DNA from 3 places in the Catenovulum adriaticum genome. Region 1 is predicted to be linked to each of the others. Evidence: predicted binding sites of a transcription regulator. Region 1 holds the regulator's gene; each other region holds the start of a gene.
The links. The regulator LexA, encoded in region 1, represses DNA repair genes until DNA is damaged. The targets are predictions, from matches to a motif close to TACTGTATNNNNATACAGTA.

Region 1 (4,936 bases):
AATTTTCAGCGCGTCCCAACAATTGATACTTCAAATCCATTTTCAGCTAAAGACATTCCAAGCTTAGATGAAAGCTTTGTTGTCATTCGGTTTCGTGGTACTAAAGGCATAAACTTTCCATATTATTTGCAAATGATTGATGGTGCTTTTATGTCTCGCGTCAATACTATGGTCGTACCTGGTGGGAAAATGGGTTTGGCAATGGAGCTTATTATTACGCCACTTATTGAAGAACTTATGAAGAAAAAAGGTAAAAAAATTACACCTACTGAGTGGTTGTTACGGTAATTATTTGCATTATGAGCAGAGTAAAAGTAGCCTTAGCTACCTATACTCTGAAAGTTTTCTAGATGCTAATCCAAACCTATGCATGTTTAATGGTATTTAAAATATCACCATCTATTAAACGATAAATCTTTCCACTCAACTCCTTTAGTTCTGGAGTTGCAATAAACCGACCTTCTTCATGAATGACAATTAAAGCCTGCTCTTTTAACTCACCGACAAACTGACTTAATATAGATTTATCCGTAAAGGCGGGTGACTTTATATCATGCAATTTAGCCAAATTTTTAGCTACATCTAATGAGTGCCTTTCTAGTGCTGAGCGAGATAGGCCTTGCTCGTGGCTTTCAATTGAGTGTAAGACTATCGCGTAGCGCTGGAGTGTCTGTTGTGAAATTAAGCTTAATAAATGTAACTGTAGATACTCAGAATTAGCGGGTCTTACAGCGATCAATTTATCTTCATTTAATGAGATTAAATGATTATCGACCAATACTTTAATACAAGCATCAATATGCTTAATTAACTCACTCACCTCTATTTTTAAAAAGTATTCGTTAGCGACAATAGGGTAAAGTTTATTGATATTGGCGACTAACTCTGACTTTTCTATATTATTTGTTTCTAATAAAAATGCGGCAATAAGCGAGGGAATAATATAAAGATGCAAAATGTTATTACGATAGTAGTTAAGCTCCACTATGCTCTCTTGCGAGATAGAAATTGTGTTTTGCCCTTCGGTATCCTCAGTGAATTTTTCCATTTTTACCGCATTATCAATGAGCGCTTCAATTGAGTCTTCCGGCGGCATACTTAGATTATTAAAAGGAGTTTCTTCCTGATGGAGTGCGACACAAATTTTAAGTTGTTTAATTAAATCATCTTTAAACAAGGTGTTTTGATTGGCAACTGAAAGACTCATTGCGGTTAAAGTGACACCGTTTAAAGCTGCTGCATGATTAATATTACACATTACATTATGGCTTAATGAATTAATGTAACTGGGCAGCCATGTAGGCTTTTGATTTTGCTCTAATTGTTGTTTCCAATTAGGTTGATAGCTTTCCATGGTTTTGTTTACGCTAATAGGTTCACCAAAATTAACGTACCCACGACCAAAGTGGCGTAAGTTTTTTAGAATGCTAAACAAATGTAAGGCAGACTCTTTTTTCTTTTTTTGTCCACCCAGTTCACGCAAGTAGGTTTTAACCTCCATGACATGCTCGTAGCCTATGTAGACAGGCACTATAGTGACAGGTCTATCTTGGCCTTTAAGCATGTTTTGTATGACCATAGCTAACATGCCTGTTTTGGGTTTTAGTAATCGACCTGTTCTTGAACGGCCAGACTCTGGATAAAATTTTATTGAGTGTCCTTTACTGATTAGCTGAGACAGATACTCTTTAAATACTTCGGAATAGAGTTTATTGCCTCTAAAAGAGCGGCGCATAAAAAACGCTCCAGAGCGCCGGAAGATTCCACCCATTGGCCAAAAGTTAAGATTAACGCCTGCGGCAATATGAGGAGGGACTAAGCCTTGGTGATATATCACATAAGTCAATAATAAATAATCCATATGGCTGCGATGGCAAGGCATATAAATGATTTCATGGCCATCTTGTGCGAGCTTTCTTATTTTTTCACCATTTTTAACTTCAATCCCAGAGTAAAGCTTGTTCCAAATCCAAGTTAAAACAGTATCCCCAATTCTGATCCAACTATCGCGATAATCGGCAGCTATTTCATTTAAATAATTTTTTGCCTGCTCTTTCGCTTTTTCATAAGAGATATTTTTGCTTTTTGCTTCATCGTTAATAGCATCTTTGATCGAAGGGGATGCTAACAGCGAGGTTAATAAATGATCTCTTTGCCAAAGTCTGGGGCCAGCCATCGTTAATTGCTGCCTTTGAAAATGAAAACGAGCGACGCGCAATAACTTATGTGCTATTTCAGGAGAGCTACCATGTTGGTCAACGACAAATCTAAGAGAGAGTGGTTGATTAACGGAAACAAAATTATCTCGTCCTATAAATAACACCGTAAATATTTTACGTAACCAGCTGGGCTTTTTTTGATGGTTGAAAAGCTTTTTTATATTAGAGGTTTCTTTGCCGGGCGAACGTCCCCAACTGATAAAACAAGGGACGAGTTTGGCATCTAAATCGGGTTGCTGCACATGTTGCTGTAATACCGTTTGAATTTGCTCAGTAGCATCAGTTTTCCCCGGCTCTTTAGCTAATACCGGTTGTAGTTTATCTAAACATACGTAACGACGAAAAAGCGTGTCATTCACTTTAACCGGCTTAAACGGGTCAGGTAAATTAGATTTTTTACAAGCTGATTTTAATGCGATTAAATCAGATAGTGAATCATGTTTAATAACATAAAAAATGGGCTGTTTAGTCGAGCCTAATTCTAAATCTAAATCATCTAAAATTACCTTTGAACTCATCAGGAGTTTCATTGGTAGGTTTAGGAGCTGAGCAAAAAATTTTTTATAGTCTGTCATTTAAAGTCATTAAGCTGAATATTTCTTTATATTGTAACATGTTGAGCTGAACACACAGCCATCAATTTTAGCTTGAAGTGATTTTGCACAGCATGTTTTGTAGATTCACAATGGTTTAAGCAATATTCTATTTGCGTTTTTAAAGCACCTGTATATACTAACAGTAATGAGTACTGTATGGATAAACATTAAATGAAAGCTTTAACTGCACGCCAAAGTCAAATACTGCAACTAATAAAAGATAACATTCAAGATACAGGTATGCCACCAACAAGAGCCGAAATTGCGTCTATTTTAGGGTTTAAATCTCCTAATGCAGCCGAAGAGCATTTAAAAGCGTTGGCTAAAAAAGGTGCTATTGAAATAATTGCAGGTACCAGCAGAGGTATTCGTTTAGTACAAGAAGAATCGATAGAAGACGAAGGCTTGCCTTTAATTGGTCAAGTTGCAGCAGGTTCTCCTATCTTAGCTCAAGAGCATGTTGAAGAGCACTATCAAGTTGACCCTCATTTATTTAAACCTAATGCCGATTATTTATTGCGAGTTCAAGGCGATAGTATGATTGAAATTGGCATTATGGATGGAGACTTATTAGCGGTTCATAAAGCCCAAACTGCATTAAATGGGCAAGTTGTTGTGGCTCGAGTTGAAGACGATGTGACGGTGAAGCGATATCAGCAACAAGGAAGTAAAGTTACATTAATTGCTGAAAATAAAGATTTTTCACCAATCGAAGTTGATTTAAAATCGACCCCTTTTGCAATTGAAGGTTTAGCGGTTGGCGTAATAAGAAATACAGATTGGATTTAACTTGTTATTCAAAGCAAGGCTCTTATAGTCGCAGTTGTCTGAATCGCTATATAAAAAAGCTTAATAGGTTTAGTATATTAAGCTTTTTTGACGCTATTATTCGGATTTAATGTAAAATTTCAATTTAACTTAACCCTACCTTAGCGCTAATTTATTCTGCACCGTCTCCTATTTACTTCAGATATTCTGATTTTTATTTATATTAAATAATTGTAAATTTTCAAATCCTTGACTAATTTTTATACATGCATTGTTTGCGCAAGTAAAAAACGACAACGCACTATAAAATTACAATAACAAGGAGAAAGCCGTGAGCCAAAAGTGTAAAGTTTTTATGGCTTTAGTTTCGTTGCTACCATTTACATTAGTTTACGCAGCTGAAACAGCAACACACTCAACGATTAATTTACGAGCAGGGGTAACAGACATCAGTCATCAAGTTTATGACTTGCATATGACTATTTTTTATATCTGTATTGTGATTGGTTTAGTCGTTTTTGGCGCTATGTTCTATGCCATTATATTCCATCGCAAATCCAAAGGTGCAAAAGCAGCTAATTTTCACGAAAGCATAAAAGTGGAAATTGCGTGGACAATCATCCCTATCATTATACTTATTGTAATGGCTATACCCGCGACTAAAACACTGATTGCGATGGAGGATGCAAACGAAGCCGATTTAACGATTGTCGTTACCGGTTCACAGTGGAAATGGCACTATAAATACTTAGATCATGACATTGAGTTTTACAGCTTGCTTGCTACCCCCAACGAACAAATTACTGGTAAGTGGTTAAAAGGTGATACTTACCTTTTAGAAGTAGACAAACCTTTAGTGATCCCAACTAATAAAAAAGTTAGATTTTTAATGACCTCTGATGATGTTATTCACAGTTGGTGGGTACCGGATTTTGCGGTTAAAAAAGATGCGAACCCTGGATTTATTAATGAAGCTTGGACCAATGTTAATGAGCCAGGTATTTATCGCGGTCAGTGCGCAGAACTTTGTGGTAAAGATCATGGTTTTATGCCGGTCGTTGTAAAAGCGTTAGAGCCAACTGAATTCGATCTGTGGATGGAGAAGAAAAAGCAAGAAAAAGCTGCCGCTAAAGCCGAAGAGAAACGTTTGCTTGCAATGAGTATGAGCAAAGAAGAATTAATGGCTGAAGGTGAAAAAGTTTATATGGGGTATTGTGCAGCCTGTCACCAACAAAATGGTATGGGACTACCAGGCGTGTTTCCTTCTTTAGTTGGCAGTCCGGCGGTAACGGGCGATGTAGCTGAACATATAGATGTTGTATTAAATGGCCGAAATGGCACTGCGATGCAAGC
Region 2 (4,936 bases), 240 kb from region 1:
GCTTCTACTAAAATTTCTCCTTTCAAGCGTTGCACTACTACAACCGGAACGCGTTTAGCGTGCTCTTTATCAATTTGCCAGATATAAGCGCCATCGCCTCCCCATTGTAGTGCTGTTTCTGGTACTAAAGGATATTCTCCAGACGATAAATCTAAGATGACTTTAAAGCTCATACCTGGTCTGAATTGATCGTCTTGGTTATCTAATTTTGCTTGCACGGTAAAAGTTCGGCTTTGAGGTGAAACTCGGCTATCAATATCAACTACTTCGGCTTGCTCTATTTTTGCCGCATTTTGCCAAGGCGCAACTTTTATCGATTGTCCCATTTTTAGTTGTCCATAATAAGACTCTGACACCTCAAACATAATCAGTAAGCCACTTCTGTCATCTATACTAACCAGTGGTGTTTGGGTATCAATGTAAGCACCTGGATCAAGTTGAGTTAACCCCAAATGACCGGTAAATGGTGCTTTAATTTGATGGTAATCAAGTAACACTTTTGCTCGATTGTAAGTCACTTGGGCACCAGCTAGTGAGGTATTGGCTTCATCCAACATAGATTGAGTTACCCCGCCGCTGGTTACTGCTGATTGATATCTTTTATAAGTTCGCTGGGCATCGGCAAGGGTGATTTCAGCCTGTTTAACCAGTAGAGCTTGCTCACTCGCATCTAATTGAATTAAGGTTTTTCCGGCGTTTACAAGGTTACCTGATTGAATATTTATAGATTCTATAATGCCGCTGATTCTAGGATATAAAACCACTGATTTTAACGCTCTAGAGGTGCCTACCGCTTCAATTTTATTGGCTTGCTGATGCATTGTTACTTTTTGGGTTAAAACGGGTTCAGCTTTTAATTTATTCGTGGCAGGAGGGGTAGCTTTTTCTGATGAACAGGCACCCAGCAATACAATAATAGTGGAAACCATACAAAGCTTGTTAAATAGGGTTGGCATGACAGGTTCCTAAGCAATTGGATTAAAAATATTTTTAATGTGACTTTATACGCAAACTATAAAATATTTAACACTAAAGTGTAACGGATTAGAGTGTAAAATTACTGTAAATGTACTTGATTATATTTGATTTTTTGGCAAGGCGGTGCTTATGTTTCGTCTCTAAAAAATAATATTTAATTCAGTCTTAAAATATTATTTTCTAATGATGCGCTAAAGTAAACGAGTTAAAATTAAGCAGGCTTTAATAAGGCGGTTGATTATCGCTTTAATTACGCTAGCATAGCCGACTATTTCAAATAACTTCGGTTACCATCGGCTTTAGAGCACATTAAACATGCAACTTAATCAAACCACCTCGTTTGGCGATTCTGTCATTCATTGGTATCACCAACATGGTAGAAAAACCCTACCTTGGCAACAAAACAAAACCTTATACACAACTTGGTTAAGTGAAGTGATGCTCCAGCAAACCCAAGTCACGACAGTGATCCCTTATTTTAACAGGTTTGTTGATAAATTCCCGACGTTGGCTGACTTAGCAAACGCTCAAGAAGATGAAGTTTTGCAATTATGGACAGGGTTAGGTTATTACGCCAGAGCTCGCAATTTATTAAAAGCCGCTAAAATTATGCAGGCTGAATATGGCGAATTTCCGCAAGATTTTGATCAAGTATTAGCACTTCCCGGAATAGGTCGTTCAACGGCTGGCGCTATATTATCGCTCACACTTGCCAAGCCATTTCCAATTTTAGATGGGAATGTAAAACGCGTATTATGTCGATATTTCGAAATTCAAACTTGGTCAGGCGAAAAGAAAACTCAAGATCTATTATGGCAGCATGCTGAGAAAATTAGTCCAGCGCAGGGAATTGAGTATTTTAATCAAGCGATGATGGATATCGGCTCTGCCGTGTGTACACGCGGCAAGCCCAAGTGTGACACTTGCCCACTTGAACAAAATTGTCAGGCAAATTTGAAAGGCTTAACTAGTCAATTGCCCGTTTCTAAACCCAAAAAAGAAAAACCAGTAAAATCAACAATCATGCTGGCATTAAAACACAATAACTCGGTTTTGTTAGCTAAACGCCCCTCTACCGGAATTTGGGGCGGATTATTTACATTGCCAGAATCAGAACGTTTATTAACAGAACCCGAAATTGAACAACTTTTTTCTGTTCAAGTTAAAACACTTAAAAAATTAGCCCCATTCAGGCATACTTTTACGCATTATCATCTAGATATTACGCCTGTGGTTGCTGAGCTTAGCCAGATTCAAAGTTCAATCCGAGATACCTCTGAACGCTGGTTTGAGTTACAATCAGAAGCAGAATTTGGTATGTCTGTACCAACCCAAAAAATATTAACCGAATTAACGAGCTAAATTGCTTAAAAAGAGGTCACTATGTCACGTACAGTTTATTGTCAGCATTTAAAGAAAGAAGCCGACGGCTTAGATTTTCAACTTTATCCGGGTGAAATTGGTAAGCGTATTTTTGATAATATTTCAAAAGAAGCTTTTGGCTTATGGCAAAAAAAACAAACCATGTTAATTAATGAAAAAAAAATGAGCATGATGAACCCTGACGACAGAAAATTTTTAGAACAAGCAATGGTCGATTTTTTGTTTGAAGGTAAAGACGTTGAAATTGAAGGTTATACTCCGCCAGAAAAATAATGAATCATTAGATTAGTTTTATCTACCCATCTTTTATGCAAACTGGAGAAATGAGTTAAAATAAGCTAAATTAACTGTTTATTTATCCAGTTTGTTTTCTATGAAGTTATATATAGCTGAAAAACCCAGCTTAGCTCGCGCAATAGCCGCTGTGTTACCAAAACCCCAACAAAATCAAGATGGCTATATTCAATTAGCTAACGGGGATTGTGTATCTTGGTGTATCGGCCATTTATTAGAAAACGCTGAACCACAAGATTACCAAGCCCAATTTAAGCAATGGCGGGCAAGCGACTTACCTATAGTACCTGAGAGTTGGCAACTTAAAGCGAAGAGTAACACTAAAAAGCAGCTTGGTATTTTGTCTAAACTGATCAAAAAAGCTGACACCTTGGTTCATGCTGGTGATCCTGACCGTGAAGGCCAATTATTAGTTGATGAGGTAATTGCACATTGCAAAACGGCTCAAGCTAAACGTAAAGCAACCCAACGTTTATTGATTAGCGATTTAAACCCAAGTGCAGTTAAAAAAGCCTTGAGTAAATTAGAGTCTAATCAAAATTATGTTGCGTTATCTACCTCCGCTTTGGCGCGTAGCCGAGCTGATTGGTTATACGGACTTAATTTAACCCGAGCCTACACATTGCAAGCTCAGCAAGTAGGCTACCAAGGTGTATTATCGGTTGGACGGGTGCAAACGCCGGTATTAGGTTTAGTGGTTCGCCGAGATAAAGCCATAGATGAATTTGTTAGTAAACCTTATTACCAAGTATTGGCGCATGTTAAAATAGATGAAAATACCGGTTTTACCGCACAATGGCAGCCAAGTGAAGCTTGTGCGCCACATCAAGATGAAGAAGGCAGAATATTAAATAAAGCACTTGCAGAACATGTGGTTAAACAAATACATCAGCAAGATGCGGTGATTGAAAAAGCAGAACAAAAAAACAAACAGCAAGCTGCCCCTTTGCCTTATAATTTGTCCGCTTTGCAAATAGATGCTGCAAAAATATTTGGACTAAGTGCGCAAGATACTTTGTCAGTTTGCCAAGCTTTGTACGAAAAACATAAACTCATTACCTATCCAAGATCTGATTGTCGTTATTTACCAAACGAGCATTTTTCGCAAGCTCAAACTGTTACATCGGCCATTGCCAATAATGTAAGTGAACTCTCACAAGCTTGCCAACAAGCTAATTTACAGCAGCGCAGTAAGGCTTGGAACGATAAAAAAGTAGATGCGCATCATGCAATTATTCCCACCAGCAAAAAAACATCAGCGCAATTATCAGCAAGCGAACTTAAAATTTATCAGCTGATCGCTAAACAGTATTTAATTCAATTTTATCCAGCTTGGCAGTATCAAGACAGCCAAATAGAATGTGTTATTAAAAACGGACATTTTCTTGCCAAACATAGGCAAACACTGGATTTAGGTTGGAAGGCTTTAATTGGCGTTAGTAAAAAATCACCAGAGTTAAATAAACCTGCTCTACCTAAAGTTAAAAAAGGTGATATTTATTTGTGCACGCATGGGGAGTTGCTTGAAAAAATGACTCAGCCACCTGAAGCTTTTACCGATGCAAGTTTACTGGCGGCGATGACAGGTATATCCAGACATGTCAGCGACCCTAACATCCGAAAAATATTAAAAGAGACAGATGGTTTAGGAACAGAAGCCACCCGAGCCAGCATTATTGAGTTGCTATTTAAACGCCAATTTTTACAACGCAATGGTAAAAAAATTAAAGCAACCCAAACAGGCAAAGCGCTTATTGAAACTTTGCCAGAAGCGCTAACCCTACCTGATATGACAGCTCAATGGGAAGTTTCGCTTGAGGCTATTTGCCAAAAACAGTTAAATTATCAAAGGTTTATAACGCCTTTGTTAGATAACTTAAATCAACTTGTCAAACTTTCGCAGCAAGCAGCGCCAGATGCTTTAAAAAAAGCAGCTGAAAATCAGCCTAAAACTAAATCTCGATTTACCAAAAGCCGCTCTCAATACTCGAAAGCAAAAAGCTCGAAAGCAAAAAGCTCGAAAGCAAAAAGCTCGAAAGCAAAAAGCTCGAAAGCCAAAAGTGCTAAAGCCACATCTTCTAAAACCAAAAGTTCAGGCACTAAACGCAGCTTGTACGCAAAAAAAGGGAAATAACTTTAAAAACTTGAACTTGCTCACAGGGTGTAAAGTTAAACTTGTGTTAAATCTACTTGATCGATTAACGTTAGCTTAATCGCAAAGCGCAATGACATAGGTTTAATTGGGTTTAGCTGAATTTTGGAGGCAATATGAAATACCTAA
Region 3 (4,936 bases), 190 kb from region 1:
TCCTAATACAGCTGAGTCAGCTGGCACATAACAACCGACATAAGCCATAATGCAAATAAGTGCGGTTTGGCGCATATAGGTAGATTTACCACCCATATTAGGGCCGGTAATGACCAACATTTTGCGATTTTGGTTTAATTCTATAGGGTTAGCAATAAAAGGTTCAGAACTTAATTCTTCTACCACAGGATGGCGGCCTGCATTGATATGTATGCCTACCTCATCGCTAAACTCAGGGCGGCAATAATTTAAAGTTTCCGCCCGCTCGGCAAAATTGTTCAAAACATCTAATCGGGCAATATGATCAGAAGCTTGCTGAAGCTGAGCGATATAAGGTTCAAATTGATCAAATAGTGCTTCGTATAGTTGTTTTTCAAGCGCGAGTGCTTTGCTTTGAGCGCTCAAAACTTTATCTTCTAACTCTTTTAATTCGGGTGTTATATATCGCTCGGCATTTTTTAAGGTTTGGCGACGTATGTATTCAACGGGTGCTTGCGCAGATTGAGCTTTGCTTATTTCAATAAAAAAGCCGTGCACTCGGTTATAGCCCACTTTTAAGGTGGATATGCCGGTGGTTTCACGTTCTCTTTGCTCTATTTGTTCTAATATATTTTGAGCCCCTTGGCTTAAACGGCGTAGCTCATCTAATTCTGGATTATAGCCTTGCGCTAATACGCCTCCGTCACGAATAACCACTGGCGGATTATCAACAATCGCCTTGACTAATAATTCACATAGCTCACTAAAAGTATCAATTTGGGTTTGATCTTCAATTAGTGCTTTTTCTTCACTACTTTGTAGTAATTCTTTTAATTGAGGTAAACAAAGTAGGGCATTACGCAAGCGTGAAAAATCTCTAGGTCTGGCTGAGCGAAGTGCAATACGTGAAATAATACGCTCAATATCGCCTATGTTTTTAAGCTCTGATTTTAACTCAGGCGACAAGCCACTGTTGATAATACTGTCAATAACTTGATGGCGCTGAGATAAAATTTGCTTATTTAAAATAGGTTGTACTAACCAGCGCTGTAATAATCGGCTGGCCATAGGAGTAGCGGTTTTATCAATGACAGACAATAAGGTTTGTCCGGTATGGCCAGATAAGCTTTGGTTGAGCTCTAAGTTGCGAATTGAAATCGCATCTAAAAATAAGTTGTCGCCAAGTTGAAGCGTTTTAAGCCCTCTAAGGTGAGGAATCGCTGATTTTTGAGTATCTTTAACATACTGTAATACAGCGCCTGCTGCGCTAATTGCAGTATGATCGGCGTTAATCCCAAAGCCGGTTAAGTCTTGAGTATTAAATTGTTTGCAAAGCTGGCGATAAGCACTGTCTTGTTCAAAATCCCATTCCGGTCTGCGTTTGTTAGCCGGATTGTTATTAATTAAATGCATTGATGCAAAGTTTTCAGGGTAGAGTAATTCAGCTGGTTGTTTTTGCTGCAAAATAGCTTGCAGGCTTTCTTGATTGTCCACTTCTGCTATTTCAAAACGCCCTGAGGTAATATCTAAGCAAGCTAAGCCATATTGATTGTTTGGCGATTGGCAAATCGCCATTAATAAATTATCTCGCCTTTCTTCTAATAATGACTCTTCAGTAATGGTTGCTGGTGTAATGACTCTTACCACTTTTCGCTCAACGGGCCCTTTGCTGGTTGCCGGATCGCCTATTTGTTCACAAATGGCAACTGACTCACCTAGTTTAACTAATTTTGCCAAATAGGTATCAGCAGCATGATAAGGTATACCCGACATAGGAATGGGTTTACCCGCTGTTTTTCCGCGCTGAGTCAAAGAAATATCAATCAGCTCAGATGCTTTTTTTGCATCATCAAAAAATAGCTCGTAAAAATCCCCCATACGGTAAAATAATAAAGTATCTTTATAATCAGCTTTTAATTTTAAATATTGCTGCATCATAGGGGTATGTTGACGTAGCGATTGTTCTGAATAAATATCTGAAGTCATTAAATAAACCTGAAACGGAAAAAATATGTATTGGACTGAAATTGAAAACCAATCAAAAAAACTGGGCGCTATTTTAACCCAAAACCAGCAGACAATTGCAACCGCTGAATCATGCACTGGCGGTGGAATTGCGTATGCATTAACGGAAATTGCAGGCAGCTCTGCTTATTTTAACCAGTCTTGGGTCACTTATAGTAATCAAGCTAAACAAAGCCAGCTTAACGTAAATGCTAAAACTTTAGAACTGTTTGGTGCTGTGAGCGAACAAACCGTTATTGAGATGGTAGCAGGCTGCTTACATAACGCACAAGCTGATATTGCACTGGTAACCAGTGGCATTGCCGGACCTGGTGGGGGCAGTCCAGATAAACCAGTTGGTCTTGTATATTTTGCCTGGCAATTAGTTAATCAGCCAGTGAAAGTTGAATCTATTGTATTTAAAGGAACCCGAGCGGAAGTAAGAGAACAGGCAATTTTGCATTCTCTTAAGCAAGCGATAAACTTACTAAGTTAAAAATTTAAAAAAAACATTGATACTGTATGAGTAACCAGTATACTTTATTGCATATTGACGAATTAGCTTAACTTAATTTAAGAACAAGCCGGAGAATTTGATGAGTGATAATAAACAAAAAGCATTAAGTGCTGCATTAGGACAAATCGAGCGCCAATTTGGTAAAGGTTCGATTATGAAATTAGGAGATAACAAAGCACTTGACGTTGAAAGCATCTCAACGGGTTCACTGGGCTTAGATATCGCCTTAGGCATAGGCGGTTTACCTTGCGGTCGAGTTATTGAAATTTATGGCCCTGAATCTTCAGGTAAAACAACATTAACACTGCAAGTGATCGCGGAAGCGCAAAAGAAAGGTAAGACTTGTGCGTTTGTGGATGCAGAGCACGCGCTTGATCCTGTATACGCAGGTAAATTAGGCGTTAACATTGATGAGTTATTAGTTTCACAACCAGATACAGGTGAACAAGCTTTAGAAATTGCAGATATGCTTGTTCGTTCAAATGCAGTTGATGTGGTTATTGTTGACTCAGTTGCTGCATTAACCCCTAAAGCTGAAATTGAAGGCGAAATGGGTGATCATCATGTTGGTTTGCAAGCCCGTTTAATGTCGCAAGCTTTACGTAAGTTAACTGCTAATATTAAAAAATCTAATACCTTATGTATTTTCATTAACCAAATTCGGATGAAAATTGGGGTTATGTTTGGTAATCCTGAAACCACAACGGGTGGTAATGCATTAAAATTCTATGCTTCAGTTCGTTTAGATATTCGTCGTACTGGTGCGGTTAAAGATGGTGATGAAATTACCGGTAATGAAACTCGAGTTAAAGTGGTTAAAAATAAAGTGGCACCGCCGTTTAAACAAGCCGATTTTCAAATTTTATATGGTCGCGGTATTTCAAAACAAGGCGAGTTATTAGATTTAGGTGTGAAAGAAGGCCTAGTTGATAAATCTGGCGCTTGGTATAGCTACAATGGCAACCGAATTGGCCAAGGTAAAGCAAACTGTATTAAATATTTAGAAGAACATACTGAAATTGCGGATGAAATTGAAAAAATTATTCGTGAGCGTTTATTAACAGCTGAAAAAGTAGCTGCTGAAGCGCCTGTTACAGAAAGTGAAGCTGGAGAAACTGGCGAATAAAGCTAGTATTAAAACTATTTTAGTTTTTTAGCTCATTCGTACTAATTTTAAAACTGACCGGTTTTAATAATAAATAAAAAACCTGATACAACTCAGTTGCATCAGGTTTTTTTAGTTTTATTAATCTAATTTTAAGTTAACTTATTTTTCAAATTTTTTGAATGGCTGATCAACAGGGGTATCAGCTAAATGGTTTGTATAATTACTCATTACTTTCTGCGAAATACCTAAGACAATTTCAAGCACTTGTTGCTGTGCATAGCCTGCATCAAAAAATTTATTCAGCGCCTGCTCAGACAAGACACCTCTGTTTTTAACTAATGCCAATGTTGTTTCTCTTAGCACTTCAAGCTTTTCATTCTCTAGCGGCTTTTTATTTACCAATGCATCTACTATCGCATCATCTACTTTCATTGATGCCGCAATTGCACTATGTGCAGGTATACAATAATGGCAGCTATGTTCAACATTTATTGACTGCCATACAACGGTAAGCTCTTCGGCGTTAAAAGATGTCTTTTGAAATAACTCGTGTAGAACTTGATAGCCTTCAAGTAATGTAGGTGCCTCAGCCATTACCGCATGTAAATTGGGTAACATACCAAAAGCGGCATTTGATTTTTTAATTAATGGCTGTGCGGCTTCTGGTGCTGTCTCTCCTGTATGTAATTTAAACTGGCTCATATTAACTCCTAATTTAGTTAATTTAATTTGATACCTCAGTTGAGGTTTTTCATAATGTTGAAGCTATCATAGTTGTTATTGAGCGACTGCTCAAGTTAAAATTGAGCAGTCGTTCAAAAATAGAAGTGATTATGGCTAATAAAAGTAAATTTAATCGTGAACAAGTGGTTCAGTCAGCATGCCAATTATTTTGGTTAAAGGGGTTTAGTGGTACTTCAACCAGAGACTTACAAGAAACGATTAACATGCGTCCAGGCAGTGTGTATGCGGCTTTTGGCTCAAAAGAAGGCTTGTATGCAGAAGCACTGAAATGTTATTCCAACGAAATGAAAGCTAAATTGGATGAATGTCTTCAGGCAAGTGAATCTAAATTAACGGGTTTACAATTGTTTGTAGAAAAAATTTTAGTATTAGAAGCTGAATCGACCCCAACCGACGTTTGCATGTTAGTGAAAGCCAGTTCAGAGTTTTGTGATGACAATGTCAATTTGAAAAAGCTGAGTTTACGCTTATTAGAAGAATTTGAATTATATTTAACTCAAATTTTTCAGGCTGCCCAGGATAAAGGCGAGTTAAAGCCATCGATTAAGGCTTGCGAATATGCAAGACTTTTTCAAATTCAATTT

Region 2: the regulator LexA is predicted to act here: its motif matches at 2,707-2,726, upstream of OLW01_RS13515 (DNA topoisomerase III).
Region 3: the regulator LexA is predicted to act here: its motif matches at 2,500-2,519, upstream of recA (recombinase RecA).

Annotation. Positions count from the first base shown of each region.
Region 1 is NZ_CP109965.1:2,828,473-2,833,408, reverse strand. Features, by position in the region: gene OLW01_RS12505 (phosphoribulokinase) at 1-288, shown strand, start outside; gene plsB (glycerol-3-phosphate 1-O-acyltransferase PlsB) at 365-2,794, opposite strand; gene lexA (transcriptional repressor LexA) at 2,987-3,604, shown strand; gene coxB (cytochrome c oxidase subunit II) at 3,915-4,936, shown strand, end outside.
Region 2 is NZ_CP109965.1:3,067,648-3,072,583, reverse strand. Features, by position in the region: gene OLW01_RS13530 (efflux RND transporter periplasmic adaptor subunit) at 1-956, opposite strand, end outside; gene mutY (A/G-specific adenine glycosylase) at 1,294-2,340, shown strand; gene OLW01_RS13520 (oxidative damage protection protein) at 2,362-2,634, shown strand; gene OLW01_RS13515 (DNA topoisomerase III) at 2,735-4,789, shown strand; gene OLW01_RS13510 (DUF4382 domain-containing protein) at 4,924-4,936, shown strand, end outside.
Region 3 is NZ_CP109965.1:2,643,210-2,648,145, reverse strand. Features, by position in the region: gene mutS (DNA mismatch repair protein MutS) at 1-1,965, opposite strand, end outside; gene OLW01_RS11585 (CinA family protein) at 1,991-2,479, shown strand; gene recA (recombinase RecA) at 2,580-3,626, shown strand; gene OLW01_RS11575 (carboxymuconolactone decarboxylase family protein) at 3,768-4,310, opposite strand; gene OLW01_RS11570 (TetR/AcrR family transcriptional regulator) at 4,442-4,936, shown strand, end outside.